2 regions of the Streptomyces sp. NPDC059443 genome follow, and region 1 is predicted to be linked to the other one. Evidence: riboswitches for the same ligand, from Rfam matches in the RefSeq annotation. Region 1 holds a riboswitch; the other holds the start of a gene.
The links. A riboswitch is a leader RNA that binds a small molecule or an ion and turns the genes downstream of it on or off. The one in region 1 is predicted to bind ZMP and ZTP.
Positions count from the first base shown of each region.

Region 1 (6,797 bases):
CACCACCCTCCAGAAGAGCCGTGTCCGCTCCCTGGAGGGAACGGCCGCCCGGATCACCGGCGTCCGCGTCGACACCCCGGAGGAAGAGGGCAGGCTGATCACCGCCGACCTCGTGGTCGACGCGAGCGGCCGCGGCTCCCGGGCCCGCAACTGGCTCCAGGAGCTCGGCGTGGGCGGCATCAGGCAGGCCGAGGTCGACTCCGGCCTGGTCTACGCGACCCGGATCTTCGAAGCACCGGAGGGCGCCCACGCGATGGGCTTCCCCATCGTCAACGTCCAGTCCGATCCCCGGGTTCCGGTCCCCGGCCAGACCGCGACGATCGTGCCCATCGAGAACGGCCAGTGGCAGGCCACCCTCTCGGGGACCCGAGGCGGCCAGCCCACCGGCGACCCCGAGCAGTTCATCCCGTTCGCCAAGGGCATCCGCGACCCGATCGTCGGCGAACTCCTCGAAGGCAAGAAGCCCCTGACCGACGTCGCCGTCACCCAGGGCACCGCCAACCGCCGGGTCTTCTTCGAGAAGGCCGAACTCCCCGACGGGTTCTTCGCCGTCGGCGACTCGGTCGCCACCTTCAACCCGCTCTACGGCCAGGGCATGACGGTCGCCGCCCAGGGCCTGCTGGCCGTCCGTACGCTGCTGCGCGCCAAGGGGCTGGCGCACCCCTCCATCGGCATGGAGGCGCAGCGCGCCATCGCCCCGCAGGTGGCCACCGCCTGGGAGCTCGCCACCTCGCAGGACATCCTGTACCCGGGCGCCACCGGGATGAAGCCGCGCGCGGGCGCCGGCCTGCTCAACTCCTACGTCTCCCGGCTGATGACCGGGGCCACCACCCGGGAGGAGCTGACCGCGGCCTTCCTGGAGGTCATCACCATGAGCAGCCCTCCCACCTACTGGCTGCGTCCGGCGGTGGTCTGGCAGGTGCTGCGCGCCTCGGACCAGGGGGCCCTCAAGGCCCCGCCGCTGACCGCCGCCGAGTGGGCCGTCGCCGGACTCGACCAGGAGACCGATCCCGTGGAAGCCCGCCAGTAACCCGATGTCGGACGGGCTCATCCTCTACGTGCCGGGTTTCGTGATCGTCCTGGCGCTGATCATCAAGGCTCCGACCCTGCGCCGCGGCTGGGACCAGCCGCTGATGCGCGCCGTGTGCACGCTGCTGGTGGTCGGTTCCCTCGCCATGTTCCTGTCCGGTCCGCCGACCATCGCCGCCGTCAACCGGCTGACCGGCGTCGTCAACTTCTCCGCCCCGCTCGTCTACAGCGTGCTGACCACGTTCTCCGGATCGTGCATCGTGCTGATCCTGCACTGGGGCGGCGGGCCGACCCCGGGCGTGCGGCGGGCCACCCGGATCACGGTGGTCGCGTACAGCGCCGTCGTCGTGGCGATCGTCCTCCTCTTCGCGAAGGGGGACGCGCCGGTGGAACGGCTGCGCGACCTGGACACGTACTACGCCAACACGCCGTGGATCCGGGAGATGATCGCCCTCTACCTGGCCGCCCACGCGGTGGGCAGCACGGCGCTGACCCTGCTGTGCTGGAAGTGGCTGCGGCGCGTGGATCCGGCCATGCGGGCCCTGCGCACCGGGCTGGCGCTGCTCATGCTCGGCGGGGTGATGGACGTGGGCTACCTCGTCGCGAAGTGGGCGGCCGTGGGTGCCCGCTGGTCCGGCCGGGACTGGGACGGCCTGTCGACCTACCTCGCGCCGCCGCTGGCCTCCGCGGCGGCCCTGCTGGTGGGGACCGGATTCATCGTGCCGCTGGTCGGCGAATCGGCGGCCTGGCAGGACTTCAGCCAGTACCGGCGGCTGCGTCCGCTGTGGAAGGCCCTGCACGGATTCGCCGCGTCGAGCGTGATGACCGTGCCGCTGACCTGGTGGTCGCCGGTCGGGATCCGGCTGATCCACCGCGAGTCGGTGATCGACGACGGGCTCCTGGCCCTCGCCTCCTGGTTCGACCCCGCCGTCCGCGGCGAGGCCTACGAGGCCGCGCTCGCCCAGGGCCGGTCCGAGCGGGACGCCGCCCTGGTGGCGGACGCCGCGATGCTCGCGGCCGCCTGTCTGCGCCGGCTGGCGGCCGGTGCGGAGCGGCCCGTCGGGGAATCCGGGCAGCCGGGCTCCTGCCGGCTGGGCGCCCGGCCGCTGGCCGAGCTGGCCCGCGAGTTCCACGCCTCCCCCATCGTCGCGGAGGCCCGCCGCCGGGCCGCGGCCCGGGTCTGACCCCGAAGGGCCCCCAGCGGGCCGCCAGGGGCCCTCTCGGGGCCGCGGGAGGGCCCGGGCCGGGGAAAGACGGAACGCCCCGGGCCGAAGGGTCCGGGGCGTTCGTCGTACGGTCACGCCCGCCGCGGCGGGCGGAGGTCGCTCAGAGGTCCGCGAGCGCCAGCCCGGCCTGCGCGGCGGCCGCCTGGACGGTCTGCTCCAGCAGTACCGCGATGGTCATCGGGCCGACACCGCCAGGCACGGGGGTGATCAGCGAGGCGCGCGCGGCGGCCGATTCGAAGTGGACGTCGCCGACGTTGCCCTCGTTGTACCCGGCGTCGAGGACCACCGCGCCCGGCTTGATGTCCTCGCCCCGGATGAACTCGGCCTTGCCGACGGCGGCGACCAGCACGTCCGCCTGGCGCACGATGGACGGCAGGTCCACGGTGCGGGAGTGGCAGTAGGTGACGGTGGCGTTCTGCTCCAGGAGCAGCATCCCGGCCGGCTTGCCCAGGATGGCGCTGCGGCCGACGACCACGGCGTGCTTGCCGGTCAGGTCCACGTCGTAGGCCTCCAGCAGGCGCATGATGCCGCCGGGGGTGCAGGAGACGAAGCCCGGCAGACCGAAGCCCATGGCGGCGAAGGAGTGCATGGTGACCCCGTCGACGTCCTTGCCGGGGGCGATGGCCTCGAAGGCGGCGCGCTCGTCGATGTGGTGCGGGACCGGGTGCTGGAGCAGGATGCCGCTGATCTCCGGGTCCTCGGAGAGCGCGGTGAGCGTGGCGACGAGCTCCTCGGTGGTGGTCTCGGCCGGCAGCTCCACGTGGCGGGAGGTGATCCCGGCCTTCGCGCAGCGGTTCTGCTTCATGCGGACGTAGGTGACGGACGCGGGGTCCTCGCCGACCAGGACGGTCGCGAGACAGGGCGCGGTGCCGGTGCGCTCGGTGATCTTCGCGGCGTACGCGGCGGTCTGCTCCGAGATGCGGCGGGCGAGGGCGGTGCCGTCCATCAGCCGGGCGGCCGGGGTGCCGGCGGTCTGCGTGGCAATCGTGGCCTGGGCAGTCGTCATGGGGTCTCCTGAGCGTGGCTGCGGGATCGCGGTTCGCCCAGGCGCGCGGCAGTCGACGTACGGAGGCACGCCGGGCCGCTCCCCGGTGGTGATCCACCCGAACGCCAGTCACGGCCCGCCGCCCAGTGTAGGCGAACCCGCGGGACTCCCCGCGGGTGCCCCGACCCCGGCAATCCGGTGGATGACCGGCGCCCGGGCTGGGAGGATCTAGACATGACGCCCACATTCGACCATCTCGTCGCGGAAGCCGAGTCCGTCTCCGTGGACGGCTGGGATTTCTCCTGGCTCGACGGCCGGGCCAGCGAACAGCGGCCCTCGTGGGGCTACCAGCGCCTCCTCGGGGAGCGCCTGTCCCACGTCCAGGCCGCCCTGGACATCCAGACCGGCGGCGGCGAGGTCCTCGCCGGAGCCGGACCGCTGCCCCCGCTGATGGCCGCCACGGAGTCCTGGCCGCCGAACATCGACAAAGCGACCCGGCTGCTGCACCCGCTCGGCGCAGTGGTGGTCGCGGACAGCGACGAGCCCCCGCTGCCGTTCGGCGACGAGGCCTTCGACTTCGTCTCCAGCCGGCACCCCGTGACGATCTGGTGGGAGGAGATCGCGCGGGTGCTGCGGCCCGGCGGCACGTACCTCTCCCAGCAGGTCGGTCCGGCGAGCGTCTTCGAGCTCGTCGAGTACTTCCTGGGACCGCAGCCCGAGGAGATCCGGCGCTCGCGCCACCCCGACGACGCGGTCGCCGACGCCACGAAGGCCGGGCTGGAGGTGGTCGATCTGCGCTCGGAGCGACTGCGGACGGAGTTCCACGACATCGGAGCCGTGATCTACTTTCTACGGAAGGTGATCTGGATGGTGCCCGGCTTCACGGTCGGGCAGCACCGGGACCGGTTGCGCGAGCTGTACGAACAGATCGAACGCGAAGGCCCGTTCATCGCGCACACCGCCCGATTCCTCATCGAGGCCCGCAAAACGGGCTGACAAAAAGGGCGGACGCCGCCACCGCCGATCGGTTGCCCGGTCACAGCGTGGCGCAGGTCACTCAATTCAGCGCGTAACGAATCTACTCGGGCGTGCGATGAACCGACAGGTGTCCTCGTGCGGCTCGGAATACAGACCCCCCTCGGGTCTGTTTCCCGAGTTCGCGCGATGATGTCCCGCCACCCCTTATCTGTTCGCAACGAGAGGCTCCTTGTGTCGCTCAGCCCGTCCCGTACGTTCCCCACGGAGATCGCCGAATCCGAGGCCCTGGTCGCGCTTGTCGAGCGTGGCCGCGAGCAGGGTCACATCAACGGTGATGACGTGCGCCAGGCCTTCGAGGCCGGCCGCATCCCGGTGGACCAGTGGAAGCGGGTCCTGCGCAGCCTGAACCAGGTCCTCGACGAGGAAGGTGTCGCACTTCACGTCAGTGCGGCGCCCGCCACGAAGGCTGCCGCCAAGAAGCCGCGCAAGGCGGCCGCCGCCCCGGCGCGTGCCGTCGCCAAGAAGGCCGCCGCCCCGCCGCGCCTCATCGGCGCGCGCAAGACGGCCGCGGCCCCGGCCCCCGCCGCGGCGATATCCGACCCGTCGGCCTCCGGCACCGAGGAGGAGGTGGCGGCGGATGCCGCCGCCGCACCGAAGAAGCGGACGGTCAAGAAGACCGCCGTGAAGAAGACCGCCGTGAAGAAGACGGCTGCCACGAAGAAGGGCGCCAAGGACGGCGACGAGGGCGAGACCCCCGTGGCCGAGGGCGAGGACTGGGCAGCGGAGGACCTCGGCGACGACGAGGAGGAGAAGACCCCCAAGGCCGGCGGCACGCAGGGCTTCGTCCTCTCCGACGACGACGAGGACGACGCCCCGGCGCAGACGGTCATGGTGGCCGGCGCCACCGCCGACCCCGTCAAGGACTACCTCAAGCTCATCGGCAAGGTGCCGCTGCTCAACGCCGAGCAGGAGGTCGAGCTCGCCAAGCGGATCGAGGCCGGTCTCTTCTCCGAGTACAAGCTCGAAGAGGAGGAGGACCACAAGCCCGCGTTCAAGCGCGAGCTGGAGATCCTGGTCGAGGACGGCCGCCGCGCCAAGAACCACCTGCTGGAGGCCAACCTCCGCCTCGTGGTCTCGCTGGCCAAGCGCTACACCGGCCGCGGCATGCTCTTCCTGGACCTGATCCAGGAGGGCAACGTCGGTCTGATCCGCGCCGTGGAGAAGTTCGACTACACCAAGGGCTTCAAGTTCTCCACGTACGCGACCTGGTGGATCCGCCAGGCGATCACGCGCGCCATGGCCGACCAGTCGCGCACGATCCGCATCCCCGTCCACATGGTCGAGATCATCAACAAGCTGGCCCGCGTCCAGCGCCAGATGCTCCAGGACCTCGGCCGGGAGCCCACTCCGGAGGAGCTGGGCAAGGAACTCGACATGACCCCCGAGAAGGTCATCGAGGTCCAGAAGTACGGCCGCGAGCCGATCTCCCTGCACACCCCGCTGGGTGAGGAGGGCGACAGCGAGTTCGGCGACCTCATCGAGGACTCCGAGGCGGTCGTCCCGGCCGACGCGGTCTCCTTCACCTTCCTCCAGGAGCAGCTCCAGTCGATCCTGGGCACGCTCTCGGAGCGCGAGGCGGGCGTGGTCTCCATGCGTTACGGCCTCAACGACGGCCAGCCGAAGACCCTCGACGAGATCGGCCGCGTGTACGGGGTCACCCGTGAGCGCATCCGCCAGATCGAGTCGAAGACCATGTCGAAGCTCCGTCACCCGTCGCGTTCGCAGGTGCTGCGCGACTACCTCGACTAGAACCGGGGTCCGCGCCCTCAGGTCAGCCGGAAGACCGGCCCCTGGGGCGTGAACGGCAGGGAGGCACCCTGCGGAACCAGGAAGGCGTGCTCGCGCCGGATCCGCAGGGTGTCGGTCCAGCCGTCCGTGATCACCAGCACCGGAGCCCGCGGCGGGAAGTCCTCCGCCCGCAGGAGCAGGTCGATGCCCGGCTGGAGCACGGTCCCGCCCCGGCCGCGCACCTTGACCCGGCCCGCGATTTCGGTCGGGGGCAGATAGCCCGCGTCGTACGGCGCCGCGTCGCAGAACACGACGCGTGCCGCCGGAACGTCGCGGGCTTCGGCGTACGAGGCGATGGCGCCGAGCGCCTTGCCGAGCAGCTCCCGGCTCATCGACGCCGACGTGTCGAGCACCACCCCGAAGGTGCAGCGGGCGGTCTCCTCCGCCGGGAAGTACCGTCCGGCCCGCGGGATGTCCGGGGTGGACGCCTGGCGGCGGGCCGGGCGCGCGAAGCTCCGTACGGGCTCCGGGCGGGGCACGTACGGCGTCGGGCGGCGGAGTCAGGCGGCGGAGTGCTCCAGCAGGTGCTTGAGCTTCTCCTCGCCCCGGGGCATCTCCTTGCGGACCATGGGCTTGACCACGAGCGGGACCAGGGCCCTGCCCAGGCCGTGGCCCTCGAAGTCGATGGCGAGGGTCACGCGCGAGCGGGTCCCGCCGTCGAGGGGTTCGATGCGGCCCCGCACGTCCGGCCGGACCGGCCCGTCCAGGCCGTGCATGTGCCAGCTCCTCGG
Region 1 is NZ_JBHYVM010000034.1:79,475-86,271, reverse strand. It holds gene ACFXDJ_RS28175 (NAD(P)/FAD-dependent oxidoreductase) at 1-1,030, shown strand, start outside; gene ACFXDJ_RS28170 (MAB_1171c family putative transporter) at 1,035-2,213, shown strand; gene ACFXDJ_RS28165 (bifunctional 5,10-methylenetetrahydrofolate dehydrogenase/5,10-methenyltetrahydrofolate cyclohydrolase) at 2,356-3,261, opposite strand; ZMP/ZTP riboswitch at 3,290-3,383, opposite strand; gene ACFXDJ_RS28160 (class I SAM-dependent methyltransferase) at 3,475-4,236, shown strand; gene ACFXDJ_RS28155 (RNA polymerase sigma factor) at 4,450-6,027, shown strand; partial or broken gene ACFXDJ_RS28150 (hypothetical protein) at 6,045-6,548, opposite strand; gene ACFXDJ_RS28145 (SRPBCC family protein) at 6,567-6,797, opposite strand, start outside.

Region 2 (9,414 bases), on a different contig from region 1:
GGTTCCCCCGAGTCGGCCGCAGCCGTCGGGGACCGGATGCGCGAACTGGTCGTGGACGAGTGCGTGTTCCTGCCCGCAGCCGGACTGCCGCACCGCGACACCGCGCAGGTGGTCCACGGCCAGTACGCCGAACAGCGGGCCGCCGCCATCGAGGAGGGCGGCGAGCGCCGCCGGCACTTCCTGCGCGTCCGGGTCGGCGGCTGGGACGAGAACCTCGTCGTCACCGTCTTCGTACGGGTCCACACGCAGGGCGGGATGATGATGCTGGAAGTGGCCCCGCACGTGCTGCTCCCGGTCCACGTCGCCTTCCACAACGCGGACGCCGATGCCCAGCGCCACCGGAACAACAACGGGTTCGGCAAGGCCGTCTGGGCCGTGCGCAACACCCCCGGCTCCATCGCGGCCTCCGTCACCACCCTGGGCCGCGGCCTGGTCAGCTGGTGGCGGATCGCCACCGCCGGCCACGGCGGCGCCCGGCCCGAGGGACCGCGGGTGTCGGTGCGCGACCTGGCCTCCCAGGACAACGGCTCGCTGTTCCACCTCATGGACCTCGACCGCTTCCTGAAGACCATTCAGGACCGGGTCGTCGGTGGCATCGTGGTCGCGCTGCACGAGGCGGGCTGGCACACGGAGGAGTTCGCGGCGCGGGCGGTCAACGTGGCCGAAGGCGGAGTGTTCATCCAATCGGTGAACGGCAGCACCTTCAGCGTCGGCGGCAGCAACAACACCAACACCGTCCACCACAGTGGCGGCAGGGGCAGGGGGAGCAGCGGTGGCAACTGACGACAGCGGTACGGGTACGGGGACCGGCGCGGGTACGGGCACGGGCGGGGCCGAGCCGTCCGTCCGGATCGGCGGGATCACCGGCAGCGCCTTCAGCATCGGGGGCAGCGGCAACACCAACACCGTCCACCACGGGGACGCGGCGGCCGGGGCCGTCTCACCGGAGGCGCTCCTGGAGGCGGTACTGGAGCTGCGCGCGGCCCTCGTACGGCTGCCGCGCGGCGCGGACCGGACGGCGCTCGACGCCGAACTGGACGGGGTGGCCGAGGGGCTGGAGGGGGCGGCGCAGATCCGCCCCGGCCTGGCCACCCGGCTGCGCGGGGCGCTGGAACGCTGGGCCCCGCTCGTGGAATCGGTCAGCGCGGCCACGGCGCTGGCCGGGCTGCTGACCTCGCTGGGAGGCTGAGCAGTGGCCTCGCAGCCGCAGGGCGCCCCCCGTTGGGACCCGCAGACCCAGCGCTGGGTCTCGGACGGCCCGGCACCGGCCCCGGCGCCCGCACCGGGCCCGGCACCGGCCCCGGCACCCGCTCCGCCTCCGGCGCCCGCCCCGGGCCGGGCGTGGGCACCGGGGGCGCAGTCGGCCCCGGGTGCCCCGCCCCTCCCGCCCGGATACGGGCCGGCGCATCCCCAGCCGGCCGGAGCCCCGGCAGGGCCCCCGGCCGCGCCGCAGTACGACCCGCACGCGCACCCGTACCCGTACCCGAGGCCCGTACCGCCGGGGCCCCCGCGCCCCGACGGGCCGGGCGGCCGCTGGCTGACCCCCACGACGGCGGGGGTCGCGGTGGTCGCGCTCGCGATCGGCGCGGCGGCCGTGTGGTTCGTGGAGCGGGGCACGGGGGACGGGTCCGCGCACGCGGGGCCGACGGCTTCGAGCGCTCCGGTGGCCGGCGGCGGATCCGGCACGCCTTCGCCCACCGGTACGGGCACCGGCACCCGCTCCGCCGCGCCGAGCCCCAGCTCCACCGCCGGCCCCAGCCCGAGCGGCAGCACCCCGCACGAGACGGTGCGCGACGTGAAGGGCTTCACCGTCGCCGTGCCCGTCGGCTGGGTCAGGGAGGACAGCACGGCGGGGGTCTTCTACCGCTCTCCCGACCGCGCGTCCCTCGTCCAGATCTTCCAGGTCAGCGAGGCCGACCTGAGCCCGCTGGGAGCCGTCCAGGGCGCCTCCTCGTACCTGCGCGCCCAGACCACCGGCTACCAGGAGATCCGGGTCGGTGCGGCCCCCGGCGCCCCCGAGGCCGGGGAGCTCGTCTACGAGTACGACAGCGCGGAATCGCACGGCAGGCGGCGCGGGGTCGAACGGGTCTTCTTCGCGCAGGACGGCAAGAAGTGGGCCGTCCTGACCGCCGGCCCGGCCGCCGACTGGACGCTCACCCAGGAGCACCACGCCGCCGCACTGGCGGCTTTCCGCCCGGGCGGCTGAGGTGGACCAGCGGCTTGGGCGGACTAGCTGTACATGCCCGGGGTGTAGTGCCCCGGGGTCATGCGGTAGGTGACGCCGAAGCGGTTCCAGACGTTGATCGTCGCGATCACGGCGATCAGCTGGGTCAGCTCCTTCTCCTCGAAGTGCTTCGCCGCCTTCTCGAACACCTCGTCGGGTACGAAGCCCTCCGTCAGCACGGTCACGGCCTCGGTCAGCTCGATCGCGGCGAGCTCCTTCTCCGTGTAGAAGTGCCGCGACTCCTCCCAGGCGCCGAGCAGCACGATCCGCTCCACGCTCTCGCCCGCCGCGATGGCGTCCTTCGTGTGCATGTCGAGGCAGAAGGCACAGTGGTTGAGCTGAGAGGCGCGGATCTTGACGAGCTCGACGAGGACCGGGTCCAGGCCCTTCTTCGCGGCGACCTCCAGAGCCAGGATCGCCTTGTAGATCTCGGGGGAGTTCTTGCCCCAGTTACCGCGGGGGGCGTGTTCGGCGGCGAGTTCGGTGGTGTGCGCGTGAGTGGTCATGTGTCCACCCTACGAAGCAGGCGGCCCGCCGGTATGGTCCAAATCCATGACGGAATCCTGGGCCACTTTCGGCGCCGACCTGCACCTGGAGCTCTCCGCCGGACGCGGTCTGCGGGCCGGGCTGACCGAGGCCCTGCGCGAGGCCGCGCGCAGCGGGCGGCTCGCCCCGGGGACCCGGCTGCCCTCCTCGCGCTCGCTCGCCGCCGATCTCGGGATCGCCCGCAACACCGTCGCCGAGGCGTACGCCGAACTCGTCGCCGAAGGCTGGCTGACGGCCCGGCAGGGCTCCGGGACCCGGGTCGCGGAACGGGCCCGGGAGCGGCGCAGCGCACCGGCCGCGCCCGTACGGCGCCCCGTGCGCGCGAGGACCTCGTACAGCCTGATGCCCGGCTTCCCCGACCTGGGCGGCTTCCCCCGCGCGGCCTGGCTCTCGGCGGCCCGGCGGGCGCTGACCGACGCGCCCAACGAGGCCTTCGGGTACGGGGATCCGCGCGGCCGGGTGGAGCTGCGGGAGGCCCTGGCCGGGTACCTGGCGCGGGCGCGCGGGGTGTACGCGGACCCGGAACGGATCGTGCTGTGCGCGGGGTTCGCGCACGGAGTGACGCTGCTGGCGAAGCTGCTGCGGGCGCGGCGGGTCCGGGAGGTAGCGGTGGAGGGCTACGGGCTCGACGTGCACCGGGACCTGCTGACCGCGGCGGGGCTGCGGACCAGGCCGCTGGAGGTGGACGCGGCGGGCGCGCACACGCAGTCCTTGTCCCCCGCTTCGGGCGCGGTCCTCCTCACCCCGGCGCACCAGTTCCCGACGGGCGCCGCGCTGACCCCCGTGCGCAGGGCGGCGGCGGTGGACTGGGCCAGGTCCACGGGCGGGCTGATCCTGGAGGACGACTACGACGGCGAGTTCCGCTACGACCGCCAGCCGGTGGGCGCGCTCCAGGGACTGGACCCGGGCCGGGTGGTCTACCTCGGCACGGCGAGCAAGTCCCTGGCGCCGGGGCTGCGCATGGGCTGGATGGCGGTCCCGCCCTCGCTGCTGGACGAGGTGGTCGCGACGAAGGGCGGGACCGACTGGAGCTCCAGCGCGCTGGACCAGCTGACGCTCGCGGAGTTCATCCGGTCCGGGGCGTACGACCGGCACGTGCGGGGGATGCGGCTGCGGTACCGGCGGCGGCGCGACGAGCTGGTGGCGGCGGTCGGGGACCGGGCGGCGGTCTCCGGGATCGCGGCGGGCCTCCACGCGGTCCTGGACCTCCCGCCGGGCGGCGAACGAGCGGCCCTGCGCGCGGCCGCCTGGCAGGACCTGGGCGTCCGGCCGCTGTCCTTCTTCCGCCACCCGGACGCGGCCCCGCCCGCGCCCCCGCGCGAGGCGCTGGTCGTCGGCTTCGGCACCCCGCCCCAGAGCGCCTGGGCCCCCACCCTGGCCGCGCTGGTCGCGGCGCTGCCGTGACGGCTGCGCGAGCGTTGCCCTGCGGGGCCTGCCCCTCCCCGCCCTTCCACCGTTCCCCGGGCGCTGCCCGGACCCGGTCCTCAAACGCCGGACGGGCTGGATTCCTCCGCCGGAGGCTCGCCGAAGCGGGCCAGGGCCAGTGCGCCGGCCACGGCGACCGCGAAGCCGGTGACCGCCAGCCAGGTCAGGCCCTCGCGGGTGCGGTCGCCCAGCCAGGCCACGCCCACCGCCGCCGGGCCGAGGGTCTCGCCCAGCACCATCCCGGCCGTCGCCACGGTCACGGAGCCCCGCTGCAAGGCCGAGGTGAGCAGCAGGAAGGCCGAACCCCCGCCCAGCAGCAGCGCGTACAGCGCCGGGTTCGACAGGGCCGACGGCGAGACGTCGTCGATGAGCCGGACCGCCACCTCCACCACCCCGAAGCCCGTCCCGGCCGCCAGGCCCAGGGTCAGCGCCCGGCTGCGGTCCGGCAGGCCGCCCGCCACGGCTCCGGCCACGAGCACCAGCCCCGCCACCCCCAGCAGCCCCAGTTTCAGCGCGAGCGACCCGGTCCCGGAGCCCTCCCCGCCCGAGGACAGTCCGAGCATCACCAGCCCCCCGCACACCACCCCCACCGCGGCCCATTCCGTCCCGCTCAGCCGCACCCGCAGCAGCCGCGCCGCGACCACCGCCGTCACCGCGAGGCTGGCGGCGAGGGCCGCGCCGACCACGTAGATGGGGAGGTGGCGCAGGGCGATGATCTGGAGGACGAAGCCGAGCCCGTCCAGGCCGAGCCCGGCGAGGTAGCGCCACTGGCGCAGCGCCCGTAGGAGCAGGGCGGTGTCGACCCCCGAGCCCGTTCCCGGCTCCGCCGCCCGCGCCGCCATCGCCTGAAGGACCGACGCCGTGCCGAAGCAGACCGCCGCACCGAGCGCGCAAACCATCCCAATGAGCACGAACCGACTCTAGGGGGTGTCCGACGCCGCGTCAGGTCGCGGATCCGGGGACGGCCGGATTCCATCGGTCCCGGAGCCCGCTCTAGTCTGTCGGGAGCACGCCACCAGGGGAGCCGCAGACATGGACACCAGCAGCAGTACCAACCAGCGCCGCATGCGCTCGGGCGCCGTCGTGCTCGGCGGCATGGGCCTGCTCGCAGCCACCCTCGTGGCCTGCGGCAGCAGCGGCGAACCGGACCGGCGCTGCGTGGACAAGAGCACGCTGGACAAGCTGGACGACAAGTACTGCAAGAGCAGCGGCGGCGGCAGCAGCAGCCGGGGCACGTACTACTACGGCGGCTCCGTCCGCAGCGGCAAAGTCACGGGCGGCAGCTTCGACAAGTCCGCCGTCACCCGCGGTGGCATCGGCGGCGGCAGCCACTCCAGCTCCTCCGGCGGCTGATCCCGAGTGGAGCGCCACACCATCGAGCCCCGCCCCGACTGGCAGAAGACCGTCGAGGAGCAGGGGCTGATCTACCCCCTGACCCGCTACCCCGACGACTCCCTGCGCCCCTACTGGGACGAGAGCGCGTACTACTCCTTCTCGCTGCCCGAGGTGGAGGCGCTGGAGAACGTGGTCGAGGAGCTGCACGCCATGTGCCTGGCGGCGGCGGAGCACATCGTCGCCCACGACCGCTTCGCCGACCTCGGCATCACCGACCCGAAGCTGGCCGCGCTGATCGCCGAGTCCTGGCGGCGCCGCGCCGAACAGCCCTCGCTCTACGGCCGCTTCGACCTGCGCTACGACGGGGCCGAGGGCAGCCCCGCCAAGCTGCTGGAGTACAACGCCGACACCCCGACCTCCCTGGTGGAGGCCGCCAGCCCGCAGTGGTTCTGGATGGAGGAGCGCTTCCCCGGCGCCGACCAGTGGAACTCCCTGCACGAGCGGCTGGTCGACGCCTGGCGCCGGCAGGCGGAACTGCTGCCGTACGGGCCGCTGCACTTCGCGCACTCCGAGACCGACGAGCTCGGCGAGGACCTGATGACGGTCGCCTACCTCCGGGAGACCGCCGAACAGGCCGGCCTCGACACCCAGGCCCTGTCCGTCGAACGGATCGGCTGGGACAGCCTCTCCGGCCGCTTCGTCGACGAGAAGCTCCGCTTCATCCGCGCCTGCTTCAAGCTCTACCCGTGGGAGTGGCTGGTCACCGACGAGTTCGCCCCGCAGGTGCTGGGCACCTACGACCACGGCGGCGGCTCCGGCACGACCGTCTGGATCGAGCCGCTGTGGAAGATGTTGCTCTCCAACAAGGCGCTGCTGGCCGTCCTGTGGGAGCTCTTCCCGGAGCACCCGAACCTCCTGCCCGCCTACCTGGACGGTCCGCGCGAGCTGGCGCGGACCACCGGTTACGCGGCGAAGCCGCTGCTGGGGCGCGAGGGCGCCGGGGTCACCCTGCATCCGGTGGGCGGCGAGCCGTTCGTTCCGGAGCCGGACGAGACGTACGTCTTCCAGGGCCTCGCCCCGCTGCCCGACTTCGACGGCAACCGGGTGGTGCTCGGCGCGTGGGTCGTCGAGGACGAGGCGGCGGGGCTCGGCATCCGCGAATCGGCGGGGCCGGTCACGGACGAGTACGCCCGCTTCCTGCCCCACGTCATTCTGTAATCGGCACAGCATCCTCTAAGACGCTTCACTCGGTCGCGAGGACCGACCTGAGCTGGTCGAGGCCCCAGTCCAGGTCCTCCTTGCTGATCACCAGCGGCGGCGCGATCCGGATCGTCGACCCGTGGGTGTCCTTGACCAGGACACCGAGCTCCATCAGCTTCTCGGAGATCTCCCGGCCGGTCCCGCGCGCCGGGTCGATGTCGACGCCCGCCCACAGCCCGCGGCCCCGTACGGCGGTCACCGCCCCGCCGCCGACCAGCAGGTTCAGCTCCCGGTGCAGGTGGTCGCCGAGCTCGGTGGCGCGCTGCTGGTACTCGCCGGAGCGGAGCATCGCGATGACCTCCAGGGCCACGGCGCAGGCCAGCGGGTTCCCGCCGAACGTGGAGCCGTGCTCGCCGGGCTTGAACACGCCGAGGACGTCGCGGTCGGCGACCACCGCGGAGACGGGCACGACGCCGCCGCCCAGGGCCTTGCCGAGGATGTAGACGTCGGGGACCACCTCCTCGTGCTCGCACGCGAAGGTCTTGCCGGTCCGGCCCAGCCCCGACTGGATCTCGTCCGCCATGAAGAGAACGTTCCGCTCGCGCGTCAGTTCCCGTACGCCCCGCAGGTATCCGGCGGGCGGCACGAGGACGCCGGCCTCGCCCTGGATCGGCTCCAGGAGCACGGCGACGGTGTTGGAGGTGACCGCGTGGGCGAGGGCGGTGAGGTCCCCGTACGGGACGATCTCGAAGCCCGGCGTGTACGGGCCGAAGTGGTCGCGGGCGTCGTGGTCGGTCGAGAAGGACACGATGGTCGTCGTGCGGCCGTGGAAGTTGTCGGCCGCCACCACGATCTTGGCGTGGCCGTCCGGCACGCCCTTGACCTCGTAACCCCACTTGCGGGCGGTCTTCACCGCCGTCTCCACGGCCTCCGCGCCCGTGTTCATGGGCAGCACCATCTCCTTGCCGCACAGCGCGGCGAGCTCGGTGCAGAAGTCCGCGAAGCGGTCGTGGTGGAAGGCGCGGGAGGTGAGGGTGACCCGCTCCAGCTGGGCGCGGGCGGCGTCGAGCAGGCGGCGGTTGCCGTGGCCGAAGTTGAGGGCGGAGTAGCCGGCCAGCATGTCGAGGAACCGGCGTCCCTCCACGTCGGTCATCCACGCGCCCTCGGCATGGGCGATGACGACGGGCAGTGGGTGGTAGTTGTGCGCGCTGTGCGCGTCGGCGGAGCGGATGGCTTCAGCAGTAGACACGGGGTCTCCGATCGTCCGTCAGGGCTTGTGACGAGGGTGGCGTCACTGTGCATCCTCGCTCGTATACCGGACGGAGAAACCTTTCTTGCGGCGCGGCCGCTAAGGTGTGCGGTACGCACGGCGACTGGCGTACGGAGAACCAACTCCGGGGGAGTCGTGCGCGCACGACCGCATACAGGGCCGCTCGCCTGGGCCTCGCGGGGACGAGATCTGACATCGACCCCGGAGGAGCCGCCATGAGCGCGAGCCACCACCCCGCCCTGTTCAGCACCGACCCCGAGCTGGCGTCCTTCGTCGCCGCCGAGGAAACGCTCCAGGCGGAGACCCTGCGCCTGATCCCCAGCGAGAACTACGTGTCCGCGGCCGTCCTGGAAGCCTCCGGCACGGTGCTGCAGAACAAGTACAGCGAGGGCTACCCGGGCCGCCGCTACTACGAGGGCCAGCAGAACATCGACCGCATCGAGGCCCTGGCCGTCGAGCGGGCGAAGGGCCTGTTCGGCGTCGACCACGCCAACGTGCAGCCGTACTCCGGCTCCCCGGCCAACCTGGCCGTGTACCTGGCCTTCGCCAAGCCCGGCGACACCGTGATGGGCATGGCCCTGCCGATGGGCGGGCACCTGACGCACGGCTGGGGCGTCTCGGCGACCGGCTCCTGGTTCCGCGGCGTGCAGTACGGGGTCCAGGCCGACACCGGCTTGATCGACTACGACTCCGTACGGGAACTCGCGCTGGCCGAGCGCCCCAAGCTGATCTTCTGCGGCGGCACCGCGCTCCCGCGCACGATCGACTTCGAGGCCTTCGCGTCGATCGCCAAGGAGGCGGGCTCGATCCTCGTCGCCGACGTCGCCCACATCGCCGGCCTGATCGCGGGCGGGGCCCACCCGTCCCCGGCGGGTCACGTGGACGTGATCTCGACGACCACCCACAAGACCCTGCGCGGCCCGCGCGGCGCGATGCTGATGTGCCGCGAGGAGCACGCGAAGGCCATCGACAAGGCGGTCTTCCCGGGGCTCCAGGGCGGCCCGCACAACCAGACCACGGCCGGTATCGCGGTGGCCCTCCACGAGGCGGCGCAGCCCGCGTTCGTCTCGTACGCCCACGCGGTCGTCGCCAACGCGAAGGCCCTGGCCGCGGCGCTTCTGGAGCGGGGCTTCGACCTGGTCTCGGGCGGCACGGACAACCACCTGATCCTGATGGACCTGACCTCGCGCGGGGTCCCGGGCAAGATCGCGGCGAAGGCGCTGGACCGGGCGGGGATCGTCGTGAACTACAACACGGTGCCGTTCGACCCGCGCAAGCCGTTCGACCCGTCGGGGATCCGGATCGGTACGCCGTCGCTGACCTCGCGGGGGCTGGGCGTCGAGCACATGCCGGTGGTCGCCGACTGGATCTCGCGTGCGGTGTCCGCTGCCGCGGAGGGCGACGAGCCGGCCCT
Region 2 is NZ_JBHYVM010000023.1:51,524-60,937, reverse strand. It holds gene ACFXDJ_RS22345 (hypothetical protein) at 1-783, shown strand, start outside; gene ACFXDJ_RS22340 (hypothetical protein) at 773-1,189, shown strand; gene ACFXDJ_RS22335 (hypothetical protein) at 1,193-2,206, shown strand; gene ACFXDJ_RS22330 (carboxymuconolactone decarboxylase family protein) at 2,230-2,730, opposite strand; gene ACFXDJ_RS22325 (PLP-dependent aminotransferase family protein) at 2,777-4,174, shown strand; gene ACFXDJ_RS22320 (hypothetical protein) at 4,255-5,094, opposite strand; gene ACFXDJ_RS22315 (hypothetical protein) at 5,228-5,548, shown strand; gene ACFXDJ_RS22310 (glutathionylspermidine synthase family protein) at 5,555-6,748, shown strand; gene rocD (ornithine--oxo-acid transaminase) at 6,774-7,979, opposite strand; ZMP/ZTP riboswitch at 8,090-8,180, shown strand; gene glyA (serine hydroxymethyltransferase) at 8,216-9,414, shown strand, end outside.
Region 2: another riboswitch for ZMP and ZTP. It lies ahead of glyA (serine hydroxymethyltransferase); the one in region 1 lies ahead of ACFXDJ_RS28165 (bifunctional 5,10-methylenetetrahydrofolate dehydrogenase/5,10-methenyltetrahydrofolate cyclohydrolase).